2 regions of the Synechococcus sp. MIT S9509 genome follow, and region 1 is predicted to be linked to the other one. Evidence: predicted binding sites of a transcription regulator. Region 1 holds the regulator's gene; the other holds the start of a gene.
What was found. Region 1 encodes NtcA, which controls nitrogen genes in cyanobacteria. Its sites were predicted from a motif close to GTANCNNNNGNTAC; they were not measured.

Region 2: a site for NtcA is predicted at 1,460-1,473, ahead of SIB73_RS05295 (DUF4278 domain-containing protein). Genes of this name have one in related genera too.

The regions. Positions count from the first base shown of each region.
Region 1 is NZ_CP138940.1:2,593,604-2,600,973, reverse strand. Features, by position in the region: gene SIB73_RS14440 (transglycosylase SLT domain-containing protein) at 1-527, shown strand, start outside; gene SIB73_RS14435 (hypothetical protein) at 501-998, opposite strand; gene SIB73_RS14430 (thioredoxin domain-containing protein) at 1,120-1,665, shown strand; gene thyX (FAD-dependent thymidylate synthase) at 1,733-2,458, shown strand; gene dcd (dCTP deaminase) at 2,488-3,081, opposite strand; gene SIB73_RS14415 (cob(I)yrinic acid a,c-diamide adenosyltransferase) at 3,081-3,689, opposite strand; gene rph (ribonuclease PH) at 3,834-4,559, shown strand; gene ntcA (global nitrogen regulator NtcA) at 4,635-5,369, shown strand; gene SIB73_RS14400 (DUF3084 domain-containing protein) at 5,428-6,639, shown strand; gene SIB73_RS14395 (resolvase) at 6,636-7,073, shown strand; gene SIB73_RS14390 (DUF3146 family protein) at 7,051-7,308, opposite strand; gene pth (aminoacyl-tRNA hydrolase) at 7,308-7,370, opposite strand, start outside.
Region 2 is NZ_CP138940.1:938,947-946,316, forward strand. Features, by position in the region: gene SIB73_RS05285 (hypothetical protein) at 1-166, opposite strand, end outside; gene SIB73_RS05290 (thermonuclease family protein) at 286-678, opposite strand; gene SIB73_RS05295 (DUF4278 domain-containing protein) at 1,204-1,374, opposite strand; gene SIB73_RS05300 (hypothetical protein) at 1,569-1,700, opposite strand; gene SIB73_RS05305 (hypothetical protein) at 1,873-2,169, opposite strand; gene SIB73_RS05310 (hypothetical protein) at 2,169-2,426, opposite strand; gene SIB73_RS05315 (SDR family oxidoreductase) at 2,524-3,291, shown strand; gene dnaG (DNA primase) at 3,293-5,380, opposite strand; gene SIB73_RS05325 (biotin/lipoyl-binding protein) at 5,360-6,043, shown strand; gene SIB73_RS05330 (efflux RND transporter periplasmic adaptor subunit) at 6,044-6,493, shown strand; gene devC (ABC transporter permease DevC) at 6,508-7,370, shown strand, end outside.

The DNA.
Region 1 (7,370 bases):
ATCTGCGCATCGTGTCACCGGACTGCAAAACTCTTCATCTTCTCCAGGACAGCCTTCACCCTCGACCGCTGCAGTCTCAGTTCCTGGAAGCGTCGGAACAGGAAAAGGTGCGACTCGAACTGCTGCTGGCTGTTGCCCGCCAGGAATCTCGGTTCTCTCCAGGCGTGGCTTCTCCCGTTGGTGCCGTGGGGCTGTTGCAACTGATGCCGACCACGGCCGCAGAAGTGGCAGGAGAAGAACTCAGTACCGATGACCTGAAAGATCCAGGACGCAACGCCGTTTTGGGTGCGCGCTATCTGACCGGTCTTCTGGAGCGTTGGCAGGGCAACCCCTGGCTGACAGTGGCCAGCTACAACGCCGGGCCGGGGGCGGCGGGATCGTGGCTGAGTGCTGAACTGAACGACGATCCTGAACTGTGGGTCGAGCGCATTCCGTACCCGGAAACCCGCATCTACACCAAGAAAGTTCTCGGCAATGTCTGGGCCTACCTGAACAACAGCTCAGGCACCGATCGCTGCACCGAGTGAACTGGGGGGATTGGGCAGATCCTGCCCGATCCAGATCCCGGCGATCACAATCACAGCCAGCCAGAAGGCCATCAGCTGCGGAGGGGGAACCACCTTGATACGACTCAGATCGAGGCGTGCCAGCAGTGTGGCGGACCCCAGGATCAGCACATCCGACAGCAGGCTGAGGCTGAGGACGTAGAGACCCACGGTGATGAGCAACGTGAGCGTGACCACCAGACTGAGAACTCGACTGGATGCCATCAGCATTGAAAGCTGACGAAGCAGCAGGTCCGGCATCGTGCAGATCACAACCACCACCACGGCCTGGATGATCTCGAGTGCCCAGAAGGTGCTCACCGAAATCGAATGGGCCTCAGCCAGCCAGGCCTCCTGGATGGCCCAGTGATGGCCGAGGAACAGCGACACCACAAACAGCAGAATCAGCAGCGGAGCCCGAAGCGGCAGCAGGAGAAAACGCAAAACGGGCATCAGCTTGAAAGCAGATTCGCGGCGGACAAACGTCGATCAACGACGCGAGGTTCTGCGGTCAGACGCTAGCAACAGCAAGCGGTTTGTCCTGTCAGAGTGGTGTCACTGATGTCAGTCCGCGATGACCGACAGCGCTTCAAACTCCGGCCTCACCACATGGCAGAAAAGCATGCTGCTAGCTGCAGCCCTGGTCCTGGCCGTGGGCCTTTTTCTGGTCCGCAACGGTGGTTCAATCGAATCGCCGCTCGATCAGCTCGCCAGGCGTTCCCTGCCGCCGGAAGTGGCTCTCAGCAATGGTCGACCCACGATTCTCGAGTTCTATGCCGACTGGTGTGAGGTCTGCCGCGAAATGGCTCCAGCGATGCTTGAGGTTGAACAACGCCACAGTGCCGATCTGGATGTGGTTCTGGTCAACATCGACAACCCGCGCTGGCTGGACCTGACTGATCGTTACGACGTGACAGGCATTCCTCAGCTGAACCTTTTCTCTGCGGACGGCACCATGCGTGGTCGATCACTCGGCGGCCGCAGTGAAACCGAGCTGAATTCCATTGCAACTGCCTTGATGGACGGCAGCCCACTTCCAGCTCTGGCTGGCTTTGGCAGTACCAGTCCTCTCCCTGAGACGGCCACGAAAGATTCCACCGGCCCACGAAGTCACGCGTAATTCCAGTCATGGCCGACCGAAAAGGCGATGATCAACCGATATCCCGTACCCGAAACCTCAAAACCTCATGGATTCCCGCTTCCGGGTCGAACTGATCGCCGCTACACCCAATCCTCAGCAGAGCGTGTACGCCGGCATGCACCAGGACTACAGCGAAGGTTTCGTGGTGATGGAACGCGACCAGTGGCCGAACGAAACAAGGGCCGGGGAGATTTGCATCAAGCGGTTGCTTGGTGGAATGAAAGGCCATTACGGCCCGCTGGAACATGCCCAGATCGTGCTGAACGTGGGCTGGTTCCCTCATTCGGTGATGCAGCAGGCTCGGACGCACAGGGTCGGGGTGAGTTTTGATGTTCAATCGATGCGCTACACCGGTGAACGCATCTGCCGGGCTGCGGACGGAGAACTGGATCTCGAGGAAGTGTTCTATCTGCGTCCGGTGGGGGAGTACCGAGACCGACTGGGCAAGAAATACACCTACGCCGATGAACAACGATGCATCGATCTGAAACTCTGCCAACAGGCGGCGGAACGCTACCGCGATCTGTTAAGGGAAGGCTTCTCAGAAGAACATGCCAGAGGAATTCTGCCCTTTGACTACCGACAGCATTTTGTTGTCAGTTTCAGTCTGCGCGCTTTCCTTCACTTCCTTGACCTGCGCTCCAAACTCGATGCACAACAGGAAATCAGAGAGCTCTGTGATCTGATGTGGCCCCATCTGCAGAGCTGGGCGCCTGAGTTCGCTGACTGGTACGAAAAAAACAGACTGCACAAGGCTCGTCTGGCGCCCTGATCGGGGCGGAACTGACCATTCCTGGCGATTCAAATCTTGGCGAGCGTCACTTTCTCAGGTTGATGTTGATATTTGCCCTGCCGATCGCTGTAGGTGGTGTCACACGGATCACCCTCAAAAAACAGCAGCTGACAGATCCCTTCATTGGCATAAATGCGGCAGTCAGCTCCTGAACTGTTGCTGAATTCGAGTGTGAGATGCCCTTCCCAGCTGGCTTCAGCTGGAGTGGTGTTCACAATGATTCCCAGCCGTGCATAGGTGCTCTTGCCGAGACAGATCACGGTGATATTCGGCGGAACCTTCATCTTTTCCAGAGCCACACCGAGGCCATAGGAATGGGCGGGAAGGATGAAATAGTCACCATCTTCGTCATGGTGAAGCTCAGTGGGCTCAAGGTTGGCAGGATTGAACCGCTTGGGATTCATCACTGTTCCAGGAACATGCTTGAAAATCAGGAATTCCTTAGCTGACAAACGCAGGTCGTACCCGTACGAGGAGCAGCCGAAGCTGAGAACAGGTGAAAGTTTCTGCTCAGAATCCAGATGTCGGATCAAGCCTTTCTGAAAGGGTTCGAGCATGCCCGAGGCAGCCTGTTCAGTGATCCATCGGTCGTTCTTGAGCATCAGAACCCCCTTCGCAGTTCGGTCACTTGATCCGCAAGACCCATGAGAGATTCAGGGATTGACGGTCCTGTGATGATCACATCCATGGAACCAGGGCGTGCTTCCAGGCTGTCGCGCACCTCTTTCTCAACGAGATAACCGAGCGCAATGGCCAATCCGAGTTCATCGAGCACCAACTGATCGAGATCTCCGCAGGCCAGGTGGCGGCTGCAGAGCCGCCAGATCGCCTGAACGGCATCCACTGCCGCAGCGTCAGATGAGCCGACTGGATCCGACAGACATCCCATCACGGCGGGTCTTGTCCACACCATGCGATCACAGAGCGTGATCGCGGCATCAGGGCCCTGGGCGACGCCGCCTTTCAGGAACTGCATCACAGCGACACGACTGCCAAGCCCTGCGGAACGCATGGCCTGACTGAGCACTGTGCCGAAACTGCCTCGATAGGGGGCGGTGTGAACCTGCAACTGCCCTTCCGGGGCCACCAGATGCAGCGGATGCTGAGGCTGGAGTGAGGGCAGTGGGTGCAGGCCGGCACGATTCAGATCCCGATGATCAGCACCGCTCTGCCCACGGGATCGATGGCTGGGGCTCAGGCTTGCGGTCATCTGGGTCGCTTCCGTCGTGGCTGGAATCAAAACAACCCAGCGGAACTTGAATCTAGCGGCGAAAGCGCAAATCACAATCCCTTTGACACCATCCATGGTGTCTCCACTCCAACTGGCAGGCTCAGGATTCCGAGCCGTCTCCCCATGAGCGACACCCAGCGCAACGATGGTCGCCAGCCATCCGATCTCAGAGCTTTCTCGATTGACTGGGATCCCATGGGTTTCGCTCTGAGCTCAGTGATCGTGCGCACTGGACGCACCACCGTGCTCTGCAGCGTCTGCCAGGAAGTCGGCGTCCCACGCTGGAGAAGGGATCAGGGACTGGGGTGGCTGAGCGCCGAATATCGCCTGCTGCCCGGATCCACCCCAGATCGTCAACGCAGAGAACTGATGAAACTGTCAGGACGCACCCAGGAGATCCAGCGTCTGATCGGTCGCAGTCTTCGCGCCGCGATCGACATGAAGGCATTGGGAGAGAACACTCTGCTGATCGACTGCGATGTGATTCAGGCAGATGCAGGGACCAGAACAGCGGCCATCACCGGTGCATGGCTCGCCCTGAAGAAGGCCTGTGAAAGGCTGCTGGCGCAGGGCCACATCAGCACCAATCCGGTCGTCAACCAGGTGGCGGCAGTCTCTGTAGGCCTGGTCGAGGGGAATCCTTTGCTTGATCTGGACTACAGCGAAGACAGTCGGGCCGATGTGGATCTCAATGTGGTGATGAACAACGCCGGTGATCTGCTGGAGCTGCAGGGGACTGCCGAGGGCGCACCATTCAGTCGCAGGCAGCTCAACAGCCTGCTGGACCTAGCCGAACCAGGGCTCCAGCAACTCATGGCTGCACAACTGAATGCACTGCATGGCGACTGAGCCGGGAGAACCGTGTTCGTTGCTACAGGGTGACCGCGCATCGCTCCTTAACTTCCCCGCATTGATGCGTTGGTCATGGCCGAAGTGATGCGCGGCTTCAGTCGGACCGCTCCCCAGCCTGGGCGATCCGCAGAGACAAGCCTGATCAATGCCCCCAACCCCGCCAGCCGCACCCTGCTGGAAGTGATCCGTGATCTGGAGGGTGCCAGCACCGAAATGGTGGAACGGAACAAAACGATCTTTTTCCCCGGTGACCCTGCCGAGCGCGTGTATCTGATCCGACGAGGCGCTGTGCGTCTATCGAGGGTGTACGAGTCGGGTGAGGAGATCACCGTTGCCCTGTTGAGAGAAAACAGCCTGTTCGGTGTTCTCTCACTGCTCACCGGACATCGATCCGATCGCTTTTATCACTCCGTGGCCTTCACCAGGGTGGAAATGGTGACGGCACCAGCCAGCTCCGTGCGCCAAGCGATCGAAGCGGACACCAGCGTGGGATTGCTATTGCTCCAGGGTCTCTCCAGCAGAATTCTTCAGACAGAAACCATGATTGAGACCCTCACACACCGGGACATGTCCTCCCGTCTGGTGAGTTTTCTGCTTGTTCTCTGCAGGGACTTCGGCATGCCTGGATCCCAGGGCATCACCATTGACCTGCGCCTGTCTCATCAGGCCATCGCTGAAGCGATCGGATCCACACGCGTGACCATCACACGCCTGCTCGGGGATCTACGCAATTCAGGCCTAGTCGAAATTGACCGCAAGAAGATCACCGTTCTTGATCCGATTGCACTGGCCAAGCGTTTCAGTTAACCCCTCGACAGGTGAAAATGGGCAGCATTCCGGCGGCCCGCCGCATGTTTGACCGACCGTGACCGGCTGGCTTCTGCTGCTGTCCCTGCTGATCCTCGGCGGGGTGCTCTCCACCCTTGGCGATCGACTCGGCTCAAGGGTCGGCAAAGCGCGGCTGAGCCTGTTCGGTCTTCGCCCACGTCAAACCGCTGTGGTGATCACTGTGCTCACGGGGAGCCTGATCAGTGCCCTTTCGCTCGGGCTGATGCTTCTGGTGAGCCGCCAGCTGCGCGTTGGTCTGTTTGAACTCAATGATCTCGAAGCTCGTCTGCGCAGCAGCCGCTCTGATCTGAAGGGAAGCCGCAAAGCTCAGCGAAAGGCCCGTGAGCAACTCGAAGAAGCTCGTGCCGATGAAATCAAAGCCAGAAAAATTCTGGCTGATGCCCAGGCACGGGCCAGCAAGCTGCGCAGCACACTTCAACCCCTGCAGGAACAGACTCGGCGACTGGAGGCGGAACGGCGGAGACTCAGCCAGGACGTCCGCAACCGCGATGCGGAAATCCAGCGAACCGATGATGAACTGAACGCGGTACGCGAACGGATCAGCTCCGGTGAAGCGGAGCTTCAGTTGCTTGAGGAGAACCTGCTGGCGCTGCGTCGGGGAGATGTGGCCATCAGCAGTGGTCAGCCACTTGCCACTGTCACACTCAAGCTGGATCGTCCAGATCAAGCCCGGCAGGTGATTGACCAGGTGCTGAGGGAAGCCAATCTTCAGGCCTTTCAGAAGGTTCTGCCTGGACAATCGCCGGATCGCCAGATCATCCTCGTGCCGCGCCAGGACATTGAACGGTTGGAAAAAGCCATCCGCAAACCTGGCACCTGGGTGGTGCTGCTGCGCTCAGCGGCGAATGTGCTGCGAGGAGAGAGCGTGGTTTACGCCTTTCCGGATGTGCGGCCCAATGTGGCCATCACCGTCGCGGGGGAAACCCTTGCCAAGACAGCTCTTGCCAGCCAGGAGACCAAACCGGAAGAGGTGCGAAACCGGGTCAACCTGCTGCTGGCTTCCACGCTGGCGGAAGTACGCCGACGGGGATCTCTCAGCCAGGGGCTTCAGTTTGACGCCAACGCCGTCAACAGACTTGCTCAGCAGCTGACCGAGCGGCGCGGAGGCCGTATTGAACTCGAGGCTGTGGCCTTGCGTCGCAGTGAAACAGCCGATCCCATCGCCATCGAGCTGCGTCCGAGCAAACCGCTGCGCCCGGCATCAACGTTCCAGGACGACATCCAGTGAGCAGGATCGTGTCGGTTGACCCCGGGCGCAGCAAATGTGGCCTGGTCCTGGTCGACAGTGACAGCAACTGCGTGATCGAGGGGAAAGTTGTTGCCACTGAGGGAGTACACGACATCCTTGAGATCTGGAGCAAGCTGGCACCCATAGAACTCCTGGTGCTGGGGAACGGCACTGCCAGCGAAAGCCTCAGGAACCAGCTTCCTGCAGATCTAGCCATCAAGCTGGTGGATGAGCGTGGCACCACACTTCAAGCACGCAAGCGCTACTGGCAACTTTGGCCTCCGAAGGGATGGCGACGATTGTTACCGAGAGGGTTGCTGTTACCGCCCGTCCAACTGGATGCCGTTGCGGCCCTGGTGATTCTTGAATCCGATCTCGGCCGGATCATCGATTGGCCTGGACCAGCCCCGTTCAGAAACGGGCACGAACAGTGAAGCTGTAGTCGCCGCCGGCCTCCAGCCTGTAATCGGATTTCACAAGGAAGCGAAGCAGTGCGTCCTGAATCAATGCTCTGCCCAGAGAGGGCTCAACGCTCAGCTCACCCCGTTCAAACAACCAGTGAAATGTCCAGATGAATCCGCCAGCCTGCACCTCTCCCTGAAGACACTTGTCTCGGAAACTGTGATGATGCACCCGCAGATGCGCCGTGGTGACAGGCAGAGGTGCCATCAGGCCTGTTCGCCATCAACAGCAGGAGACAGATTCACCGCATTGATGGCATTTCCAGCCCG
Region 2 (7,370 bases), 1.1 Mb from region 1:
TAAATTCGCGAACATCATGGCGGAATTCACGATGAATTCTTCTTAGTTCGTGATTTCTATGATGATGATGGTGGTGGTGATGCTCCTTTGCGTCAGCAGCCGTTGGAGCAATAAACATTGCAGCGCCGATAACAGAAGCGGCAGCGATGGAAGACAAGAGTTTCATTTGATTGATTTAGGTAGTGGGGTCATCCCTCCTATATAGCCACCATCGCTGAACTGACTTACTTCCACCTCACCCAGAAGAGTGAACTCTTTTTGTCGGGGGATCCCCCGTTGAGGTGTTCAGCGCGTCCAAGGGCACTGGCTGGCGTACTTCCAAAAGATCTGCGCATGGCGGCTGGCGACCATCGCCTGCTGAACATTCATTCCGCCCACGAACAGCTCTCCGACGGTTCGGCCATAACGGTCGCTGGTGATTCGGCGAAGGCTGACAGGCTTGCCGACCACCATGGCTTGAAGGTGATCGCGGGCAGCCCTGGCCCGTTGCGGCTGAGCCCGATTCCCTCTCATTTCTGGGGTGTCGATGCAGGCCAGCCGGATCTTTTCACCGGTTGTGGTTCGGCAGGTGTCGCCGTCGTAGCAGCTGCGGATGGTGATGGTCTCCAGGGCAGCAGCAGGACTGCCAAGCACCAACAGCAGGGCAGCTGAGCCGATCGCAGCGGGGCGAAGTTTCATCTCTTCTGCCCCTTGTCTGCGCTTGGCACAGGGGTTCCACTATTGGATTTTTTGCCTGCAAGAGCAATGAGCGATTCGACCGATGCCAAGACCTCACGACAGGTGGAACGTAAGAGCACGCAATCGGAGGAGCCCATGACGGCCGATACTCCACCCCAGCAGATCACAGAAGCAGACTGACTTCTGGCCCCTGCTCCAACAGTCTCAACAATGACCTGGGTTGGTCCTTTGGTAGGCAGACCTTGTACGCCACGCCAATCGCCGCTCCGTTTGCACCGCCCTAGGTGCCCCAGGAGACAACAACCCGACACCTAGAGCCAATGGCCCCAGGGCGCCTCCAGCCAGAAGCTTCGACCCCTTTCTTTCCCTACAAGTGATGGTTGAAAATGCACAAACGAGCGATCTAGGCCGTCTTTCCATCTGGAAGGGCGGCCTTCCTGATGATGATCCATGGCTTGGGGATGTTTGATGACAAGCCAACAAAAAAGCCTCGTCGAAACGAGGCCTGCAACCTTGCCGGCTGAATCACCTGGCGTAGGACACTCCGCGATAAGCGAGTTGCGGGTGCAGATCTCTCGCTGCCTGCTGGCGACGAGCGTTGTAATGCTCGCGTCGGTAGGTGAGTTCGACACTCTGTTTTTGAACAGCAGTGTGATGAGGGATGTAGGAATGGCCTCGGTAGATGAGAGCTGTCATCGATGGTTCCTCGAAGCAAGTTCAGGTCCCCGTTCCTTGGCCTGAATCGAACTGCGCCTCTTTTGAAAAGAGGTGAACGTTGTTGGTAGCTGCCGCTACAGACTTCTTATAAGACAGTCATACCGGGATTGGTCGTTCATCTGGATACAAAAACAGCATTGTTCAGAACTGAACAGGTTGTTCGGCCATGACCATCAGATGTGGGGGTAGGCGTTCGCCAAGCCCCAGACGGCAAGGGCTGTAATGCAGGCAAAGGTCATGGCAGCCCAAGCTGCGGTGCTGGAACTGGAGCTTTTCGACAGTGGAAGCTGAATTTTTCGTGCCATCAAACAACGGAAAGGGCAACTTCTTGATGGCTTAATCACCCTGCCTGTGGCCACTGATATTTGTGAGCCCTAACCAAAAACGACTGCAATCTAGGCAACCGCAGGTTGCCGAAACTTGACCAGACCCCCTCTCTTGACAGACAAATTTCTCTGGACAAACAGCCTTCTCAGCTCAGACAGGGCAAACCAACTGCACTGCGTTGGATCTGGGTGAGAACAAGAGCACGAAGTCATCACCGTGGCCGTTAAGCCCGGTCTGCTCGCGCAGCAGATCAGTGCTGGCGAGAGCCAGGCCACAGGTTTCACAGAACAACACCGGAACAGTTGCGGCACTGCCCTGCATGGCCTGAAGGTCCAGTGCCTGTCGGACCGCACGCTGCGACCGTTCAAGACCGAGCCGCTCAACAAGAGCAGGCCAGAGGTCATTCACCGGTGCGCTGGCCTCGAAATCAACGGACGGGAAAGACATCAGACAGGCAGCTGTTCGATCGCCACCACAATCATCTGTGGTGAAACCTCAATCACCTCCAGGGGGTCCTGGTTGTCGAGATAGGCATCGAATGACGGAAAACGCTCGATCCGGGGAGCCGCCTCCTTCACTGCACAGGCCGCAATCCAGTCGTTGTCGTCAGGCTTGACGGTCACATAAGCCTGCAAAGCCTCCTCCAGGTCACCGCCATCGCCGATGCCCTCCCCATGCCAGAACGCTTCGAAGAATTCAGACATCGGACACGGGGAACGACCGTGTTGATCATGACTCCGAACTGAACCACTGCCCAGTGACTGGACACTCGAAAATGGGATCTGAGGGACACGCAGAACGATGCAGGATTCGCTGTTCAGGCTTGATGGTCAGGTGGCACTGGTCACGGGATGCCGGCGTGGCATTGGTCAGGCCATGGCGGATGCACTGGCCGCAGCAGGAGCCGACGTTGTTGGTATCAGCGCCTCACTCAACCCCGACAGCAGTGAGGTGGGGGAGGCGATTCGCCGGCGTGGCCGTCAATTTTCCGGTTTTGGCTGCGACCTCAGCGACCGCCATGCCGTCGACCTCGTATTGGACACAATCCTCAGCAGGCATCCGGTGATCGACGTGCTGGTGAACAACGCCGGCATCGTTCGCCGGTCTCCAGCGGAGGAACACAGCGATGAGCTCTGGGACAGTGTGCTGGAGGTCAACCTCAGCGCAGCGTTCAGAGTGAGTCGCAGGATCGGAGCAGTGATGCTGGCGCGGGGACAGGGAAGCATCATTTCAACAGCCTCTGTGCTCAGTGATCAGGGTGGATTGAATGTGGCCAGCTATGCGGCCAGCAAAGCCGGCTTGGCCAACCTCACTCGCTCACTGGCCAATGAATGGGCTGGTCGCGGCGTGAGAGTCAATGCCATTGCACCCGGGTACGTGAAGACAGAGATGACTGCGGTGCTGCAGTCGGATCCGGTGAGATCAAGGCAGATTCTTGAGCGCATCCCCGCCGGTCGCTATGGATCACCTGACGACCTGCGCGGTCCGGTGGTGTTCCTCGCCAGTGATGCCTCGCGCTATGTGCATGGCGAGACCCTGGTTGTGGACGGAGGCTGGATGGGCCGCTAACTCAACCGTTGACAGAGGCTGCCGGCTCAGAAGTGGTGTCCGAGGCATACCCGGCACAACGCTGTTGATCGAGATGTTGGATGTGTCGACGTTCGGTGTAGTACAGCTCCTGAAAACGCAGAGCTTCAGCATTGAGATCTTCAAACATGGCGTGGATGCGCTGCTCCATGTCAACTTCCATCTCAACAGCAGGAGATGACTGCTCATCCTTCTCCTGTTCAATCAAAACGGCAATGCAACGCTCCAGGGTCTGCAGACGTTGACCCGTCCAGGCTTCCAGCAGATGCCGGCAGCGTTTATGGCTCTTCTGACGCTCGAGCATCGCTGCTGTTCCACGCAGCTGATCCATCGGTCGAGCCAATGCCACACGCTGCAGCTCACCCGGTTCGAGCAGTGGCGTCAACCGCTTCACCAGATCACTGTTGTCGAGCAGGAGCTGATCCGTGAGCAGTCGGGGCAAATCGAGGTCTGCCAGTTCATCGCCGCGATCATCCCCGCGACTGATCGCTTCCAGACGCACACTGCCGAGATTGCCTTCCTCCAGATCCGTGATGCCTGCCCAGAGCAGACGGTGATGCTGAATCGCGAAATCCTCGAGCTCCCTGCTCCTCAGTTCCTGGCGGATGCCGGCCCGATGGGACGGGCAATGCAGGTAAAGCAGCAGGATCTCTGCTTCGGAACGTTCACGCTGGGAAGCATCGCCGGCCTTCTCGAGTCGCGTTGATCGTCCGTGCCAACGCTGACCCTGAACCTGCTGCCTGAGATCCTCTTCCAGCTGCAGAGCCAGGCGTCCCTGCCCACCGCTGAGGCGCTCGGCCACCTGCTGGATGTAGTGAGTGCGGATGGCTGACTGGGGAAGCTTGCCCAGCAACGCAACCAGCGAAGCCACCGAACGCTGGAACTGATCCGCCTTGCTGAGATCCCTGCCCTCCAGAACCTGGTCGATCTGCCAGTCAAGCCAGAGCGGCGCCTGATCCAGCAGAGCGCGATACTCACCGGCTCCATGCTCCTTGAGAAATTCATCAGGGTCCTTTCCTGATGGAAGGTGCAGAACTCTCAGCTCAAGTTGCCCCTGGAGTGCCAGCTGCTCCACCTCACCGATCGCTCGGTTGGCAGCTCGAACGCCAGCGCCGTCGGCATCGAAATTCAGAACGATGCGCTTGCCATCACTGCACCGGCAAAGCTGCGTGATCTGCTGACTGCTGAGAGCGGTGCCCAGGGAGGCCACCGCATTCGTGACACCAGCGGCATGCAGAGCAATCACATCGAAGTAGCCCTCCACCACAACAGCACGGTCGTCCTTGCGGATTGCGGATGAAGCACTGTCAAGTCCGAACAGGTGCTTACCCTTCTCAAACACCTCCGTTTCAGGTGAATTGAGGTACTTGGGCTCACTGCCATCGAGGCTGCGACCACCGAACCCGATCACGCGACCCTGACGATCACGGATGGGAACAATCACACGGTGGCGGAAGCGGTCATAAAACCCATTTCCCCCTTTGCGGGGAACCACCAACCCCGCTGCCTCAAGCAATTCCGGAGCCAATCCCTCCACCTGCTGCAGATGCTTGAGCAGGCCATCCCACTGATCCGGCGCATAACCCAGCTCGAACTGATCAAGGGTGGTTTCGCTCAGGCCGCGGGTCTCCCGCAGGTAGCGCAGTGCATCGGCACCGGCTTCAGTCCTGAGCTGAGCACGAAACCAGCCGGAAGCCAGTGCAAGCGCGCGGTGCAGCTTGTCGCGGCGAGACAGCTGTTGTTTGAGTTTCTCCTGCTGCGGCCCGTCGACAGTCTCCACCGGCAATTGGTATCGCCGGGCAAGGTCAAGCACCACCTCGCTGAAGCTTTGACGTTGAAACTCCATCAGGAACTTGATTGAGTTCCCTCCTGCGCCGCAGGAGAAGCAGTAATAGAACTGCTTGGCGGGCGACACCGTCATCGACGGCTTGCTGTCGTCGTGAAACGGACAGATCCCGACAAACTCACGCCCCTTCTTTTTGAGCACCACGTGCTCACCCACAACATCCACGATGTCGGCCCGTTCCTTGACGGCCTCGATGGTGCGTGGGTGAAGTCGAGGACTGACCATCGGATCATTCTGCGAGAAACCGCGCGTCCCGTCGATCGCAATTGCCGCTTCCGGTCTGCCACACCCGGTGATGACAATCCCCAACTGGCTCAATACGATCCAGGCAGCGGTTGGGGAAGCATGAATCAGGGCTCCTCACTGTTGATTGCTCTGGGATTGTCCGCTGCAATCCTGAGTGGATGCGGTGCTCCTGAGAAGCAAACCGATGCCACTGAAAGTCTTCAAACCAGACAGGTTTCCGCCCTGGGAAGAATCGAGCCACTCGACGGCATCCTCAAGGTGAGTCTTCCGAATTCACTCAGCAATGACAGCATCCGCCAGGTTCTGGTGGAGGAGGGTCAACGTGTTGAACGGGGCCAGCCACTCGCCATTCTCGAAACTCAGCCTGTTCTCAAAGCGAACCTCACCAAGGCGGAAGCCGAGGTGACAGCGGCACAGCGAGCACTGGATGCCCAGATCTCCGTGATTGAGCGCTACGAAGCTGAGCGACGACAGGCGCAGGCCGAAGCACGCCGCGGCAAACAGCTTTACAGGGATGGAGCGACCAGTCTTCAACGCTATGAATCGCTTCAGGCCGACTCGGACGCAGCCCTGGCACAGCTCAACGAGGCGATCGCCAACGAAACCACGCTGAAAGCGGATGTGAGCGTCAGACAGGCTTAGGTGAAGCAGGCCCGGGCTGATCTTGACCAGGCGACGGTCAAGGCCCCATCCAAAGGCACCATTCTTGAAATTCTCGCAAGAGCGGGAGACCGCGTCGGGGAAGACGGACTGCTGTTGATGGGAGACACCACGAGGATGGGGGTGGTTGCGGAGGTCTACCAGAGTGATCTGCCTGAGATTCGCCCTGGACAAACGGCCACCATCACGGCAACCGGCTTCCCCGGCCGAAGTCAGAACGCCGAGGTCACCGAGATTGCTCAACAGATCAGCAGTCAGAGCGTGACCAGCGGCGAGGCAGGGGACAAGGTCGACAAACGGGTGGTGAAAGTGAAGCTCGCTCTCCCCGAGGAGAGCCTGGCCGTCGCCAGCCGAATCAACAATCTGCAGGTGAACGTGCTGTTCGACCCTCTGACGGACGAGCAACGACGCATCAGACCCAAACAGCCCTGACGGTGGTGGGCTGAGTGATCAAGCGCACCCCCATCGCCTGGCTTCAGTTATCCCACCGCCCCCTGCGTCTGGCGGCGGCCTTGGCGGGAGTTGGTTTCGCCAATGTCCTTGTGTTTTTCCAGCTCGGTCTCTCGGGGGGGCTCTACGACAGCCAGAAACGGCCGATTCAACAGTTCAATGGAACTCTGGCTGTCATCCCGCGTCGATACACCAATTTCGGAGAACCCGCCGGCTTCCCCAGATCACGGTTGACGCAGGTCCTTGGATTCCAGGGAGTGCGTGGAGTGAGCCCACTGCAACTGGGCAAGCTGCAATGGCTGAATCCGGAGACCCAGGCATCAACCCAGGCGCTGGTGATGGGCGTTGACCCCGGGAATCCGGCACTGATGCCTTCAGAAATCGGAGCGCAGCGATCATCGCTGCAACTGCAGGGAGGTGTTCTGTTTGACAAAGCCTCCAAGGATTCGGCAGGTCCGGTGAAGACCCGCCTTGAGCAAGGTCAGCCCTTCACCACTGAACTCAACGGTCAACGCACCAGCGTGAGCGGGCTGTTTCAGCTGGGCCTCACCTTCGCTGCAGACATCAATCTGATCACTTCAACCAGCAATTTCCAGAGTCTTTTCCCAGACCGTGATCCCGATGAGATTCAGATCGGGGTGGTTCAACTTCAGTCCGATGCCGATTCCAGCGATGTTCAAAGCCGGCTGAACGAAGTTCTCGGGCCCTCGCTGCAGGTTCTCAGCATTGAAGAACTCCAGCAGCGCGAGGTTGAGCACTGGAAACGCAACACCTCCTTCGGATTGATTTTCGGACTTGGTGTTCTTGTGGGTTTCAGCGTTGGAGGAATAGTTGTTTACCAGATTCTTTACTCAGAAGT